Regions from separate parts of the Mesorhizobium sp. U510 genome, predicted to be linked through region 1. Evidence: riboswitches for the same ligand, from Rfam matches in the RefSeq annotation. Region 1 holds a riboswitch; the other holds the start of a gene.
What was found. A riboswitch is a leader RNA that binds a small molecule or an ion and turns the genes downstream of it on or off. The one in region 1 is predicted to bind glycine.

Region 1 (8,086 bases):
ATCCGACAGCGGCGGGCAGGAGCAGACCAGATTGCGGTCGCCGGCGACATTGTCGATGCGCGACACCGGCGGCCAGTACTTGGCCGCCGTATCGGCGTCGCCCGCGGGATAGGCCGCTTCCAGGCGCGAGTAGGGGTGGGTCCACTGGCCTGCCAGCGTCTCGGCGGCGGTGTGCGGCGCGTTGACCAGCGGGTTGTCGGCCAAGGGCCAGTCGCCCCTGGCGACTTTCGCCGCTTCGCCGGCAATGGCGATCATCGCCTCGCAGAAGCGGTCGAGTTCGCGCTTCGGCTCGGATTCCGTCGGCTCGACCATCAGCGTGCCGGCGACCGGAAACGACATGGTCGGCGCGTGGAAGCCATAGTCGATCAGGCGCTTGGCGATGTCATCGACACTGATGCCGGCGCTGTCCTTGAGCACGCGGGTATCGAGGATGCACTCATGCGCGATGCGATCGTGCCGGCCCTTGTAGAGCAGCGGGAAGTGCGGCGCGAGCCGTGTCGCCACATAGTTGGCCGAGATGATGGCGGTCTCCGTGGCCTGCTTCAATCCGGCGGCGCCCATCATGCGGATATACATCCAGGTGATCGGCAGGATGGAAGCGCTGCCGAAGGGTGCCGCCGACACGGCATGCGCCGAGCCTTCGGTGACATGGCCCGGCAGATAGGGCTTCAGATGCGCCTTGACGCCGATCGGGCCGATGCCGGGGCCGCCGCCGCCATGCGGGATGCAGAAGGTCTTGTGCAGGTTCATATGGCAGACATCGGCGCCGATATCGGCGGGCCGGGCGAGCGCGACCAGCGCGTTGAGGTTGGCGCCGTCGAAATAGACCTGGCCGCCATGCTCGTGGATGAGGGCGCAGAGGTGGCGCGCGCCTTCTTCATAGACGCCATGCGTCGAGGGATAGGTGAACATCAGCGCCGCGAGATTCTTGGAATGCTCGTTGGCCTTGGCCCGCATATCGTCCATGTCGATATTGCCGTCTTCCAGGCAGCGCACGACGACGACGCTCATGCCGGCCATCGCCGCACTCGCCGGATTGGTGCCATGCGCGGAAGAGGGGATCAGGCAGACCGTGCGATGGCCTTCGCCGCGCGAGCGGTGATAGGCGCGGATGGCGAGCAGGCCGGCATATTCGCCCTGGCTGCCGGCATTGGGCTGCAGGCTGACCGCGTCGAAGCCGGTGATTTCGGACAGCCAGCCTTCCAGCTCGCCGATCATGGCGCGATAGCCGGCCGAATGGCTGGCCGGTGCGAAGGGATGCAGATTGGCGATGCTTGGCCAACTCACCGGCATCATTTCGGCCGCCGCGTTGAGCTTCATGGTGCAGGATCCGAGCGGGATCATGGAGCGGTCGAGCGCCAGATCCTTGTCGGCCAACCGGCGCAGCAGGCGCATCATGTCGGTCTCCGACTTGTTCTCGTTGAAGACCGGCTGGGTCAGAAACTCCTTTCCACGCGGCTTGCCGGGAACGGTGCTGTCGGCCGAGGAGGCAGCCTTGGCGCCGAACAGGGAAGCGATCGCGTCGAGATCGGCGTCTGTCGAGGTCTCGTCGAAGGCGATGCCGACATGGTCGGTGTCGAGGACGCGCAGCAGCCGGCCGGTCTTTTCGGCAGCGTCGGCGATTTGCGCGGCCTTGCCTTTCGCCTCCACCGTCACCGTGTCGAAGCGGCTGGCGCCGAGCACCGAAACGCCCGCCGCCTTGAGGCCGCTCGCCAGACGGTTTGCCAGAGCGTGGATGCGTCCGGCGATCGCCTGCAGCCCGGCGGGGCCGTGCCAGATGGCATAGGCCGTCGCCATGTTGGCGAGCAGCGCCTGCGCGGTGCAGATGTTGGAGGTCGCCTTGTCGCGGCGGATATGCTGTTCGCGCGTTTGCAAGGCAAGGCGGTATCCGGGCCGGCCCTTGCTGTCGGTCGATTGGCCGACGAGGCGGCCGGGCATCAGACGCGTCAGCTTATCGGAGACGGCGCAGTAAGCGGCATGTGGGCCGCCAAAGCCCATCGGCACGCCAAACCGCTGCATCGGGCCGACGGCGATGTCGGCGCCGAGTTTCGCCGGCGCATCGGTCAGCGTCAGGCCCAGCGGATCGGCGATGAAGACGACGATGGTACCGGTGGCGCGGGCCTTGTCGATCGCGGCCTTGTGGTCGCCATAGACGCCAAAGGTGTCGGGCCAGGAGACGAGCAGGGCAGCGGTGTTGTCGTCGATGGTCTCGCCGTCGATCTCGATGCCGAGCGGTTCGGCGCGGGTGCGCACCACATCCAGCGTCTGCGGATGCGGCGTGCCGGCGAACGCAACCTTGCTGCGCTTGTCGCGGTGGTGGCGCAGCGCAATGCCGACCGCTTCGGCGACAGCGGTTGCTTCATCGAGCAGCGAGGCGGATGCCACCGGCAGTCCGGTCAATTCGGTGACCAAGGTCTGGAAATTGAACAGCATTTCCAGACGGCCCTGGCTGATCTCGGCCTGATAGGGCGTGTAGGCCGTGTACCAGGCCGGATTCTCGAACAGATTGCGCTGGATGACCGGCGGCACGTGGACGCCGTGATAGCCGGCGCCGATGAAGCTCTTCAGCACGGTGTTCTTCGCCATGGTGGCCGACAATTCGGCCAGCGCTTCGGCCTCGCTGGCCGGCGCGGGCAAGGTCAGCGGCAGGTCGAGGCGAATCGACTGCGGCACGGCCTGGCTGATCAGCGTCTCGACGGAAGGGACGCCGATCACCGCAAGCATGGCTCTGACATCGTTCACGCCAGGACCGATATGACGGGCCGAGAAGGGGGTAAGTGCTGTGGTCATCATCTCTAAGTCCTGATTTCAGGCGATATGGGCTTTGTAGGCGGCCTCGTCCATGAGGCCGGCGAGCTGGCTTTCGTCGGCAAGCTTCATCTTCCACAGCCAGCCTGCGCCGGTTGCCGCGGAGTTGACCAGCGACGGGTCGGAAGACAGCGTGCCGTTGGCCTCGGTGATCTCGCCGTCAACCGGCGCGTAAACGTCGGAGGCCGCCTTGACGGATTCGACCACGACGGCGGTGTCGCCCTTGGTCAGCTTCTTTCCGATCTCCGGCAGTTCGACGAAAACGAGGTCGCCGAGCTGCTCCTGCGCGTAGTCGGTGATGCCGACCGTGGCGATACCGCCTTCGACGCGGAGCCATTCGTGATCTGATGTGAAATAGGTCGTTGCCATGGAGTTCATCCTTTGCGGTAGCGATGAGGGGTGAAGGGCAGGGAGCTGATATCGACGGGGATCTTCGTGCCGCGTACGTCGGCGAACAACCGTGTGCCGGGCTTTGCCAGCGCTGCGGCGACATAGCCCATGGCGACCGGATGGCCGGCCGAGGGGCCAAAGCCGCCTGACGTGACATGGCCGGCGTGATTGCCGTCGGCATCGAACAGGGCGGCACCGGCGCGCACCGGCTGGCGGCCTTCCGGCTTCAGGCCGACGCGCTTTTGCGCCGGGCCGCGTTCGACGGCGGCGCGCAAGGCGTCGGCGCCGATAAAGGCGCCGGAAGCTCTGATGTCCTTGGGAATTGCCCACATCAGCGCGGCGGCGGCCGGGTCGGTCTCCGGCGTGATGTCCTGGCCATGCAGGCAGAGGCCGGCCTCAAGCCGCAGGCTGTCGCGCGCGGCAAGGCCGATCCACAGAACGCGTTCATCCTCGAGCAGCTTCGTGACCAAATCACGCGCGTCCGCCTCCGGCAGGCCGATCTCGAAACCGTCCTCGCCGGTGTAACCCGACCGGCTCATGAACCAGTCTTTCCGCGGCTCGACCCCGTGCATGAACAGCAGCGAGCCGGTCTCGATGCCGGCACGGGACAGGACTGCCCAGGCCTCGGGTCCCTGGATGGCCAGGAAGACGCGGTCGAGCGGCTCGACCTTCACATCGAAATTCGCGGCCAGTTCACGCAGATGCTTCTCGTCGGCGGCGGCGTTGCCGGCATTGGCGACCACCATGAACCTTGTATCGCCGAGCCGGGTGACGATCAGGTCGTCGAGGATGCCGCCGGCCTCATTGAGGAAGAAGGACAGTTTCGACTGCGAGATTTCGAGCGCGCCGGCATCCAAGGGGCAAGCGCGGTCGAGCAGCGCAACCGCTTGCGGCCCGCTGACCTCGAACAGTTTCATATGCGAGATATCGAAGAGACCGGCATGCTCGCGGGTGTGCAGGTGCTCCTTCATAACGCCGGCCGGATAGGTCAGCGGCATCGACCAGCCGGCGAAGGCGCCGAAGCGCGCACCGGCGGCTGTGTGGATATCTTCGAGGGGAAGGTGTTTGCTATCGTCGCCCGTCATGTCGTCTCCAGAGTCGCACGCAATCGGCCGCGAATGGCGACCAGTCCGTGCCCCTCTGTCTGAAGCCTGAGAGACTCGCGCAGCCGGAACTCTGTCAGCGGCGCTTACACCTTCGGCGCGGGGGCAAGCCCCGACTTTCCAGAGTGTCTTTCCCGTCTACGGTTCTTTTGCCTGAGAGATTTCGGGCGATTTCCCCTTCGGCGGCAGCTCTCGCTGCTCTCTCCCGCAAACAGGTAGGACTCAGAATCCCGAGCCCTCGACGTGCCATCCATAGCCCGTCGGCGACACCTTGTCACCTCCCAGCGACATCTAAAGGTGCGTCGCGATGAAACGGATTCAGGTGATGCGCTTTAGCTCTTTGTTTGATGCATGTCGTTTTCCCAAAACCGCTGCGCACTTTTGGGCGACATGCACTGGCCGGCAAGTCTTCGCTAACCACGCCGTTTGCCGGTTTTTCAAGACACTCCTGATATAGCGGGCCGATGTAACGCTTTGGGGCGGACGGGGACGACAATGGGCGAATTGATCATGAGCGCGCCGGTGGCGGGGCTGACCTCGAAGAATCGCATTGCCCCGGAGGATGTGGTGATGCTGCGCCGCGACGTGTTCGCCGATGGCGTGGTGACGCGAGGCGAGGCCGAGGCGCTGTTCGCTCTCGACCAGACGGCCCAGGACAAATGCGCGGAGTGGGCACCTTTCTTCGTCGAGGCGGTGACCGACTACATCGTCCACCAGGAGAAGCCGTCCGGCTATATTTCGCAGGACAATGCCGATTGGCTGGTCCGCACTATTTCGCGCGACGGCATGGTCGACAGCCGCACCGAACTCGAATTGCTGGTCCATGTGCTGGAAAAGGCGAGATCCTCGCCGAGCAAGCTTTGCGTCTATGCGCTGGAGCAGGTCGCGCATGCCGTTATCGACGGCAAGGGGCCGCTGATGCTGGGCGGCGTGTTGGTGCCCGGACTGATCGCCAAGGCGGAAGTCGAGCTGCTGCGCCGCATCCTCTACGCCCATGGCGGCGACGGCAACATCGCCATCACCCGCGGCGAGGCCGAGGTGCTGTTCAGGATCAACGAGCACACCGCCCAGGCCAAGAACGATCCGTCCTGGAACGACCTTTTCGTCAAGGCGATCGCCAATTTCGTCATGTGTTCGGCCGGCTATGAGGCGCCGACCCGCGACGTGGCGCTGCGCCAGGAGAGCTTCCTCGAACATGCCGAGCCGGCAATCGGCGGGTTCTTCAGCCGCATGGTCTCCGGCAGCCTTGCTGGCATCATCGAGGCCTATCGGTCCCCCGATGACATCGAGGCCGAATGGGAGGCCAAGAACAGGGCGGCCGAGGCCCTGGCCCGCCGTGCCGAGACGATCGATGCCGGCGAAGCCAAATGGCTGGTCGAGCATATCGGCGTGGATAGGCCTCTGTACGAGAACGAGCGCGCGCTGCTGACCCTGATCAAGCATGCCTCGCCGGAGATACATCCGGCATTGAGGCCGCTGCTTGAGAAGGTTGCCTAAAGTGCACCGTCCGCTGCTGTCGTTTTACAAAGGATGATGTTGGAGTGGCCTTCGGGCCATTCCGCGAGTTCGGCGATGCGCCGGAAGCCAGCCTTCTCGTAGAGGCCCGGTGCCTGGAAGTCGTGGCTGGAGACCCAAATTCTCCTGACTCCTCGAACCGTTGCCTCAGCGACAAAAGCGCTGAGCAACTGCCTTGCATAGCCGCGACCGCGATAGGCCTCGTCAATCCACATCAATGTCAGCTCGGACGTGCTCGCCCAAGAGTAGCCGGCGGCAACGCCGATCGCATGTCCTGCACAGTCACGAATAACGAAAGCCAGTCCCCGGTAATCGGCGCAGCCCGTCGCGCGTCGGTTGTCGTTGTGGAGGCGTTCCTCGAGTGAACTCAACTCGATCGGCGAAAGATCGTGCTCGGCCTGTATGCGGGTGGTCATCAAATCCCGCCATACCAGTCATAGCCATTGTCTTCCCAATAGCCGCCGCGGCCGCCGCCGACATTGGCGAAGCCGTCGACCAACTCGATCTTGTAGAGATATTTCGGCATCTTATAGCCGAGTTGGCGTTCGACGCGGACGCGCAACGGGGCGCCGTTTTCGACCGGGAGCGGTTTGCCGTTCAGGCCGTAGGCGAGGATCGTCTGCGGATGGCGGGCGTCGATCAGGTCGATCGTGCCGTAATATTTGATGTCGCCGGATAGGCTGCGGTCGATCGTGTCGAGGCAGTGGAACATGACGTAACGCGCCTGCGGCTTGACCACCGCCTGGTCGAGCACCTGCGACAACGGCGTGCCGGTCCATTTGGCGATGCAGCTCCAGCCCTCGACGCAGTCGTGGCGGGTGATCTGCGTGCGGCTCGGCATGTTCTGAAGCTGCTCGCGGCTGAGCGACAGCGGCTTTTCGACGAGGCCCGAGACTTCCAGCCGCCAGTCGGCGAAATTGTTGGCGAGCAGGCCCTTGTAGGTGTCGTCGTCAGGGGCGGTAACGCCGTTCGGCCGCTGCGGCTGGCGGATATCGGCCTCGGTGAATTCCGGTGCCAGCGCGTCACGGCCGGCAAGCAGGCGTTGCGCGCGATATGTCAGCCCATTGGCGTTTTCGAGGAAACTGCGCAGGCCGCTGCCGATGCTCAACTGGCTGTCGAAAGCGTCGCAGCCCGACAGCATGATACCCGAGGCGCCAAGGCTGGCGGCAGTCAGGAATTTCCTTCGACTGATCTGAAAATTGGGGCTGATCTCAAACTTCGCCATGTCAGGCACTCCTCTCGGTCGTCTTGTCGTCATGCGCGGGAGGGTCGGTGCGGTACCAGCCGGTGATGATCGAGCGCAATTCGTTGATCGGGCCGGCGGCCAGGATCATCAGAATGTGGATGATGAAGAAGCCGACCAGCAGCAGCATGACGGTGAAATGAATGGTGCGCGCCGTCTGCCGGCCGCCGAGCACTTCGTTGAGGAAAGGCAGCACCGAATTCATGCTGGGCGACATGGCAAGGCCGGTGATGATCATCAGCGGCAACAGCACGAACAGCACACCGCCATAGGCCATCTTCTGCAGTGTGTTGTATTCACGTGTGTGATGGAATTTCAGCTTCGCGTGGTCGACTATGTCCCGCGGCAGCCGCTTGAGGTCGTCGAGGCGCGGGGCGAGATCGCGCCTGATATGGCCGTTGACCAGGCTGGCGACCAGCCAGACGATCAAGGTCGTCGTCAGGATCCAGGCGAAGAAGAAATGCACGACGCGGGCGGTGCCGAGGTCATAATAGGACGGGATGGTCGCCCAGGACGGGAAGCCACGCGCCGTCTCGTTGCCTGGCGGACCCGACCAGCCGAGCACGCCCGTCGTGTCGAAGCGGTGCCCGAAGATCTCGGTGAAGCCGCGCGGCCCGGCGCTCGTGTTTTCGGCGCCGATTTCGAAAATGGTGTTGTTGTAGCCGAAGCCGGATTGCTTGCCGATATAGAGCTGCGGCCGGGCGTTGAAGATCTGCAGGCCGGAAAGCAGCATGAAGAACAGCGAAATGGCCCAGATCCAGTGTGTCAGCCGCGTCCACCGCGACTGCCGGTAGATCAGCGTGCTGTCGCTCGACACGGGAGCGTCCGGTCCGGTGGCGGATTGGCTTCTGGCAACGGATTCCATTTTGTCTCGTCTCCCGGCCTCGCGGCGTGACCTGCGCGTTCATTGTCCTCCTGATACGTCGCGATCCAAACCGATGTTTCACCCGATCACGGATTTATTACGGGCCACCCAGGCTGACGGCGAGATTGACGGCCGCGGCGACGATGACCGTGTTGAAGAAAA
Region 2 (8,086 bases), 2.7 Mb from region 1:
CTCAACGGTTATGGCTACACCTTTCGCAACGGCTGATGCTCGACAGATCTCGACGTGCTGTGCCTGGCGTAACAGCGCTGCGCCAAGTTTGTCCGAAGGCCTTTGGGAAACCGCAGTGGGTCGTTAACTGCCGCCGCGAGGTGAGGTCGTGGCGCTAGCATGCTTGCCAGTATTTGCCTGTGCTCAATGTGTCCTCGAGCCGCATAAGAAGGCAGCAGACATGGCCGTTTAACGTTTTTTGTCGCTTTGCGGGTGCGGCGATGATCGCCGTAAATTTGATAAATTGTAAGCCACCGAAGATGTCGCGCAGGCGCGGAGGCATCTACTTGATCAGATATGGAAGCTGTGACCAAGCGTCGTTGGCGAGCACATCGTCGGACACTCCTGGGCCAGCATGGGCGAGGGAAGAGGGTCCCCGCGAACGCACGCAAGCGTGACAGCGGGCAGGTCGGTATCCGGCTTAACGAGGGATTGCTCATACTATTGCGAGCGTCGACGAGACCGTCGTCCCTTCGGCAATCTATGACCAAAAGGCGCGTCCAGCCGGCCCGCGTGGCCTTCGGGCGGGTTCGTCCACCTTGCGCTGAGCATTACATGTGGAGAGGGGTTGGGTGCTATATATCGCCGACCTGCTCTATACCGAGGGGCGCGCGAGGGGAGGCGACGATGAGGGGGTTGTCCCCCCGAATCGCCTCTATGTACCCCTTGAGTGTCGGCAGATACATATCGGCCCGCTTCTCGATCTTCGAGACCGAGGGCTGCTTGAGCTTGAGGGTCAAGGCAATCTCTGCCTAGGCCAGCCGCGCGGCGGAACTCGCCGGGGCTCTCGAACTCCGCCGCCTCCCGGCGGTTCAGATGCCCTTGATAGCGTTTGTCCTATGGCGTGCTGATTGGTGGCCCGGAACCGGAAGTCGCATCTGGCCATTGCCATCGCCCGGGCGCTTACGAGACGCGGCAAAGGTGGGAAATGTCCCACTGCACGTTTTGTAGCTCGGTCCACCGTCGAGGCTCGATGCAAAAAACCCGTTCGGCCGAACTCCACACAAAATTAGGTGTCGTTGTGGCGGCTAGCCGAAGGACTTGCCGCAGGCGCATTTGTCCCGCGCATTGGGATTGTCGAAGACAAAGCCCGAGGACTCCCGGTCCGTAACGAAGTCAACGGTCATGCCGGCGAGATGGGGCTGGGAGTTTGCGTCAACGAACACCTTGAACCCGTCCGTCTCCATGATGGCATCGCCCTCCCGCGAGACGCTTTCCAGACCCATCAGGTATTTGAGGCCGGCGCAGCCGCCCGCCTCGACCTTGATGCGAAAGCCTTCCGCCCGTTCGTCGGCGCGGGAAAGCGCGGCCTTGACGGCGGCGACGGCGTTTTCAGTGAGTGTGATCATGGGACGATTTTCTTGCTGATGCATTCGCAAGCCGCGCAGCACAGAATGTGCCAGAGAAGAAATTCGATTAAAACAACTGGTTAGAGGATTTGGCGCCCTGTCTGACATCAACAATTGTCGGATGTCGAACAGAGTGAAACCTTGCGTACAAAAAGCGGCATCGGGCAAATCGCTAGCGTCGTCGCCTGAGCCAGCGTTTTCGATCATATGAATGTTAACCATTGTAAGCGTGGAACTCTTAGTCGTGCTGCGCTCCAAAAGCCGCGGCATCGTCACCACACGGTAAGGTGGCGAACACCGGGTGGTCGATAACCGCATCGATCGCGCCCGTGCTCGGCCCGTGGCCTGCGGTGCGGCCGTCACCTCGCGAGGGCCGACTAAGGCATTGTAAATGCCGTCAAGCCAGGTGGGCCAACGCGCCGTCCAGGGAACAGCCCAATCACCGGCACGGCCGCCACGGCCGCGATTAGAGACCGCGGTCAGTTCCAGTTCTGTCGCCAGTTCGCGGTCTGGCTCGTCCGCGTTCCAAAACGAAACTCGAGCGAGCCCCGGTCTCGCCGTCATATCGAAGCAGCGGCGCGACGTCTCTATCCCGCCCGCACCCGCACTTCGCTCGCGCTTCAGGCTACCGCCGCTGGGATCCTGGCACAGACACTCGCACCGCTGATGCCCCGATTTGCCAGCACGCTGGCGCGAGGGATCGACGGCATCTCAACCGAAACATGGCCACGGTCGGTCCAGAGGCTTGCGCCCGCAACGACCTTTGATCTCGGACCCATGCTGGCGTTCTATGCCAGAGCAGACATTCCTGTTCTCAATGAGGAGGGGGCATAATAGCCTATCGTAATTTCGACCAGATTTGGGCGGCAATCAAGCCGATGATGCCGTCTGCCGAAGCGGCCAAGAACGAGCTTTGCCTCGATCATAATGAGACCAGATCCTGGCGCGGCTGGCATCGGCATGTTTCCTTCGTTATGCTGGCCTTCGCCATGATGGCAACCGTGCGCCATCAGGCCAACAACGCGACGCCCCAAAAAACGAAACGGCGGGGCACCAGCCCACCCAAGCCCGCAGGAAGTGCGCCGCATCGCAAACCGCTTGGCACAACGACGCATTGAACCCGCATCGCATGGTCTTGCTGGAGACGCTGGTTGCCGAAGAAACGGGCATCCTCGGTTCACGCGTTTCAGCTTGCTGGCGAAAATGATGGGCATGTTTCACCGTTAAGCCGCGAGCTAGGGCTGTAACTATCGGTGGACGGAGCTATTAATAGACCGTTCAATAGGCAGTACGGGAGAGATCGGCATGTTGCCGACACCGACGGAGCAACCCCCCAAGGAAACTCTCAGGTACAAGCGACCGTGCTGCCGAACAATCTGGAGAGAGACGCCGGGAGCGTCCACCGAAGGGGAAAGCCGGGCCACCCGGTCAAGCTCTCAGGTACAGTGACAGATTTGGGGAAGAGCCGCGGGCCGACTGGCCCGAACCCATTGTCTTGTCTGGAGAGCGAAATGCCCAAGATTGTTGTGATTGGTGCCGGCATTATCGGTGTGTCGACAGCCTATACCCTTTTGGACCACGGCTATGACGTCACCGTGCTAGAGCGTCAGCGCTATGCCGCAATGGAGACTTCGTTTGCAAACGGCGGCCAGCTCTCGGCGAGCAACGCGGAAGTCTGGAACCATTGGTCGACCATCTTAAAGGGCATTAAGTGGATGGCGAGGCGCGACGCGCCACTCCTGATGAATCCGGCGCCGACATGGCACAAGTACAGCTGGCTTGCGGAATTTGTATCCCATATCGCGAAGTACCGCGAGAATACTGTTGCCACGACCCGTTTGGCTATCGCTGCGCGCAGGCACATCTTCGACATCGCTAAGCGTGAAAGCATCGATTTCGACCACGTTCGTCGCGGGATTCTACATGTCTATTGGGACAAGCCGGGCTTCGATCACGGCACGAAAGTCAACCAACTCCTCCTCGAAGGAGGCCTTGACAGGCGGCCGGTCACGCCTGGCGAGATCGCGTCCATTGAGCCGGCCTTGCAAGGCGCTTTCTATGGTGGGTTCTACACGCCTTCGGACTCAACAGGTGACATCCACAAGTACACCACCGGCTTGGCCCGAGCATGCGAACGGCGCGGTGGAAGTTTCCACTACGAAGCGTCGGTGACAAGAATTGAGCGACGCGGTCGTTTCAGGGTGACGTACTCGAGCCAGGCTGCCCCGGCGCAGGTTATCGAGGCCGACGCGATCGTCGTATGCGCGGGCTCGAACAGCCGTGACTTCGCGGCGATGCTGGGCGATCGTCTCAACATCTATCCTGTCAAGGGCTACTCGATCACGATACAGCTGGGGGGCAATGCGGCACAGGAAGCCGCTCCCTGGGTGAGCATCCTCGACGATAGGGCCAAAATCGTTACCAGCCGGCTTGGCGAAGCGCGCTTCCGTGTGGCTGGGACCGCAGAGTTCAACGGCCAGAACCTGGACATAAGGGATGACCGGGTAAGACCTTTAGTAGACTGGACGCGGCAACTCTTCCCGGGCGTCAACACGAACCACATCGTGCCATGGGCGGGCCTCCGTCCTATGAGGCCGAACATGATGCCGCGTGTCGGCAAAGGGAAAGCGCCGGGCGTTTACTATAACACCGGCCACGGGCACCTTGGCTGGACACTGTCTGCCGCGACATCAGCGATGTTGGCTGAGGTCGTCGCAAAAGATCTTCCTGTCGACAATCGACTGGTGGCATAGGAGGATAAGGTGGACCACCAGCAGCTAAACACTGTCCGCATCGAGACTGCCGGGCTCAAAATCGCGCGGGAGCTGCACGACTTCATGCGTGACGAGGCGCTACCGGGCACGGGCATCCGCAATCCTGGTGAGAGGCGTGAAAAGATGGCTGCTGTCGAGCACTCATCTGAAGGAGCACCGTCCATGGAAAAGACTGACATCGAATTCAATGCTGTAGCCACTGTCGGCCTCGATCTGGCCAAGCATGTCTTCCAGGTCCCACGCTGTCGACGCTGCCGGCCGTGTCGTCATGTCTCGTGCGCTGCGGCGCAAAGATGTGCTGGCATTCTTCGAGCGTCTACCGTCGTGCCTGATCGGCATGGAAGCATGCGGCTCGGCTCATCATTGGGCTCGCGAACTGGCAAGTCTTGGCCATGACGTGCGGCTGATGCCGCCAGCGTATGTGAAGGCCTATGTGAGTCGCCAGAAGAACGACGCCGCTGATGCAGCGGCCATCTGCGAGGCGGTGACGCGGCCCTCCATGCGTTTTGTACCGGTGCGATCGGTCGCGAACCAGGCTGCGCTTATGCACCATAAGGTGCGCGAACTTTTGGTGGCACAGCGTACGCAACTGCTCAATGCACTGCGCAGCCATCTGGCCGAGATCGGGATCATCGCCGCGCAGGGACCGAACAATGCTCGTGGTCTGGCGGTTCTCATCATGGAAAGCAACGACATGACCCGGCGATCATACGCTCGGCGCTGTTGCCTGTCGTGCGTCGGCTGAACGAACTCGATCATGAGATCGGACAAAGCGATCAGGCCATTCTGGCTCTCACCAGAGCCGATGAGACCGCGCGCCGTCTGATGAGCGTTCCCGGCATCGGTCCCGTCACCGCCTCTGCGCTTGCAGCGCCCATTGACGGACTCTTGGACCATTAGCGGCGGCGAATTCCTGCGGTCCGTAGGTCAAGATTGACTTAGCTATTTCAATTTTCAGGCCAAACTGCAATGTTTGCAGCACCACTTTAGGACGATTATTCAGGTTGCAATCACAGCGGGCGTTAGTCATGGATGACCTAGATCGAAGGATCCTTAAGGCTCTACAAAAGAACAACCGGCTCTCTTTTGCCGAACTGGCGGAACTGGTCGGTTCTTCGGCAGCGTCATGTATGCGTCGAGTTAACAAGCTGCGTTTGGATGGTGTGATCCTTGCGGACATCTCACTGGTGGATCCGAAGGCTTTTGGTAAGTTGCTCACGGTTGTCGTCACGGTGGAGCTCGACCGTGAGCGTCTTGACCTTGTCGATGAGTTCAAGCGCGCGATGCGCGCGGCCAAAGAGGTTACCCAGTGCTACATGGTTACGGGCGACGCCGATTTCGTGCTGCTCGTCTCCGTTGAGGACGTCGAGGCCTTTGACGTCTTCGTCAAGACAAAGCTCTATACCAACCCTAATGTCCGAAAATTCCGGAGCATGATTTCGCTTGATCGTGTCAAGTTCGAGCCACGCGTTGCGGAGTAGCGTAGGGCGGGTTGCGCTGAAGTCATCACTCCGGGCCGCTTTTTGAAACCGCCATTGCGCGTCCAGCATTAGATTGAGTTTTTTCGCCTTTTCAACCGTGCGATTTAGGACGCAGTTGATCTTGCGTTAGGACGGTGTGGGTTGCCCGACCGTTCCACGCGGGAAAGCAACCGTCCTGGTGTATGGAAGAAGAATGGCGCCCCCGATGACACAGCTCTTACCTGCGCTTCCAACTGTCGACAAGCATTACGTTGATCGAGGGCGCTACCCGCGCGGGGTTGCGTTCATGGATGGACAATATGTGCCGATGTCCGAGGCCAAGATCTCCGTGCTCGATTGGGGTTTCCTCCACTCCGACGCGACTTACGATACGGTGCACGTCTGGAATGGCAGATTCTTCCGGTTGGACTTGCACCTTGACCGGTTCTTCCAAGGTGTGGAACGGCTGCGAATGAAGCTGCCCTATGATCGTGAAAAAATAACATCGATCCTCAACGATTGCGTTGCTTTGTCGGGCCACAAATCGGCGTACGTGGAGATGATCTGCACGCGTGGATCATCGCCGACGTTCAGTCGCGATCCTCGCCAGGCGGAGAACCGCTTCATGGCATTCGCCGTCCCATTTGGGTCGGTTGCCAACGAGGAACAGCTGGAAAGAGGCCTGCATGTTGCAATCAGCGATACCGTTCGCATCCCGCCAAAATCGATTGATCCCTCAATCAAGAACTATCATTGGCTCGATCTCGTGAAGGGCCTTTTTGAAGCCTACGACATGGGGGCGGAAACAGCACTGATCCTGGATGCAAACGGGCACGTTGCGGAGGGCCCCGGCTTCAATGTGTTCGTTGTAGAGGACGGATCCCTGAGGACGCCAGCTTTTGGGGTGCTGCCAGGCATCACGCGCCGGACTGTCTTCGACCTTTGTGCCGAGATGGGGCTCCCGGCCACGGCTACTGATGTCAGTCGCGCCAAGATCAAAGCGGCTGACGAGGTATTCATCACGTCGACTGCCGGCGGCATTATGCCCGTGACGCGTATCGACGACTCCGCAATCGCTAATGGGCGCGTCGGACCTGTCACCCGCCGGCTCATGAATCTCTACTGGCAAAAGCACGACGATCCTGCATGGTCGACTGCTGTCATCTACCGGTCGTCAGAATGAGCCATGCGACAGCAAACTTGGCGATCGGAATCGTGACGGTGGCGATGAGCTATCGTGACGCAAACTCCAGAAAGCCAAGCCGGCGCAGTGCGCCCTGGATTTGGTTGGGTCCCCAAGGGTGCGGCAACTTGCTGCCGAGCCGGCGACGCTTACCTCAACGAGGCGACCGACCGCGCGAGATAGTGATGCCGGTCTGCTCGATGTCACAAATCCTGTGGGATAAGACGGGCTCGGAGCTGGCCCCTCTTCGCTCTTGTCTCGAACCGCGCGGGCGCGGGATTGACTGAATCGGCAGCCGTTACCATTCGGTGATGAGTGTCCAGTCCCCGCCGGTCAGTTCTTGTGAGGGCTAACGTCATGCCGTTCCTGCGGAGTTGCAGATGAGGAACGCCTTCATTGCCTATTTGTCGGCGGAACTAGCCGGCTTGAAGTCGGCGGGGCTCTACAAATCCGAGCGCGTCATCACCTCGGCGCAATCGTCGGAGATCGAACTCGAGGATGGCAGCAAGGTCCTGAATTTTGGTGCCAACAATTATCTTGGCCTCGCCGACAATGAAGATCTACGGATTGCGGCGAAGGCTGTGCTCGACCGCTATGGATACGGCATGGCGTCGGTCCGCTTCATCTGCGGCACCCAGGAAGAGCACAAGCAGCTCGAGGCGCGCATCTCCTCATTTCTCAAGATGGAAGACACGGTCCTCTATTCATCCTGTTTTGACGCCAATGGCGGCCTGTTCGAGGCGTTGCTCGGCGAGGAGGACGCGATCATTTCCGATACGCTGAACCATGCCTCGATCATCGACGGTGTCAGGCTGTCGAAAGCAAAGCGCTTCCGCTACGCCAACAACGACATGGCCGGGCTGGAGGCGCGGCTGAAGGACGCGCGGGATTGCCGCTTCCGGCTGATTGCCACCGACGGCGTGTTTTCCATGGACGGCATCATAGCCAACCTCAGGGGGGTCTGCGACCTCGCCGACAAATACGACGCCATGGTCATGATCGACGACAGCCATGCCGTCGGCTTTGTGGGCAAGAATGGCCGCGGCTCGCCCGAGCATTGCGGCGTCGAGGGCAGGGTGGACATCATCACCGGCACGCTCGGCAAGGCGCTTGGAGGCGCCTCGGGCGGCTACACGTCAGGAAAGCGCGAGGTCATCGATTGGCTTCGCCAGCGCTCACGGCCGTACCTCTTCTCCAATACGCTGATGCCAGTCATAGCAGGGGCGTCGCTGAAGGCGATCGATCTGGTCGAACAAGGCGATGCGCTACGCGAAAAGCTTT

Region 2: linked by a shared signal. The riboswitch ahead of ACLGL5_RS11870 (D-amino acid dehydrogenase) and the one ahead of gcvT (glycine cleavage system aminomethyltransferase GcvT) in region 1 are both predicted to bind glycine.

The regions. Positions count from the first base shown of each region.
Region 1 is NZ_CP180532.1:4,815,231-4,823,316, reverse strand. Features, by position in the region: gene gcvP (aminomethyl-transferring glycine dehydrogenase) at 1-2,793, opposite strand, end outside; gene gcvH (glycine cleavage system protein GcvH) at 2,809-3,177, opposite strand; gene gcvT (glycine cleavage system aminomethyltransferase GcvT) at 3,183-4,283, opposite strand; glycine riboswitch at 4,433-4,519, opposite strand; gene ACLGL5_RS25100 (hypothetical protein) at 4,797-5,798, shown strand; gene ACLGL5_RS25095 (GNAT family N-acetyltransferase) at 5,795-6,232, opposite strand; gene ACLGL5_RS25090 (molybdopterin-binding protein) at 6,232-7,041, opposite strand; gene ACLGL5_RS25085 (cytochrome b/b6 domain-containing protein) at 7,043-7,924, opposite strand; gene ACLGL5_RS25080 (DUF1345 domain-containing protein) at 8,022-8,086, opposite strand, start outside.
Region 2 is NZ_CP180532.1:2,070,209-2,078,294, forward strand. Features, by position in the region: gene ACLGL5_RS11850 (1-aminocyclopropane-1-carboxylate deaminase) at 1-36, shown strand, start outside; gene ACLGL5_RS11855 (hypothetical protein) at 615-779, opposite strand; gene ACLGL5_RS11860 (iron-sulfur cluster assembly accessory protein) at 1,068-1,388, opposite strand; partial or broken gene ACLGL5_RS11865 (IS701 family transposase) at 2,282-2,506, shown strand; glycine riboswitch at 2,670-2,760, shown strand; gene ACLGL5_RS11870 (D-amino acid dehydrogenase) at 2,900-4,141, shown strand; partial or broken gene ACLGL5_RS11875 (IS110 family RNA-guided transposase) at 4,325-4,838, shown strand; gene ACLGL5_RS11880 (Lrp/AsnC family transcriptional regulator) at 5,191-5,643, shown strand; gene ACLGL5_RS11885 (aminotransferase class IV) at 5,837-6,805, shown strand; gene ACLGL5_RS11890 (glycine C-acetyltransferase) at 7,186-8,086, shown strand, end outside.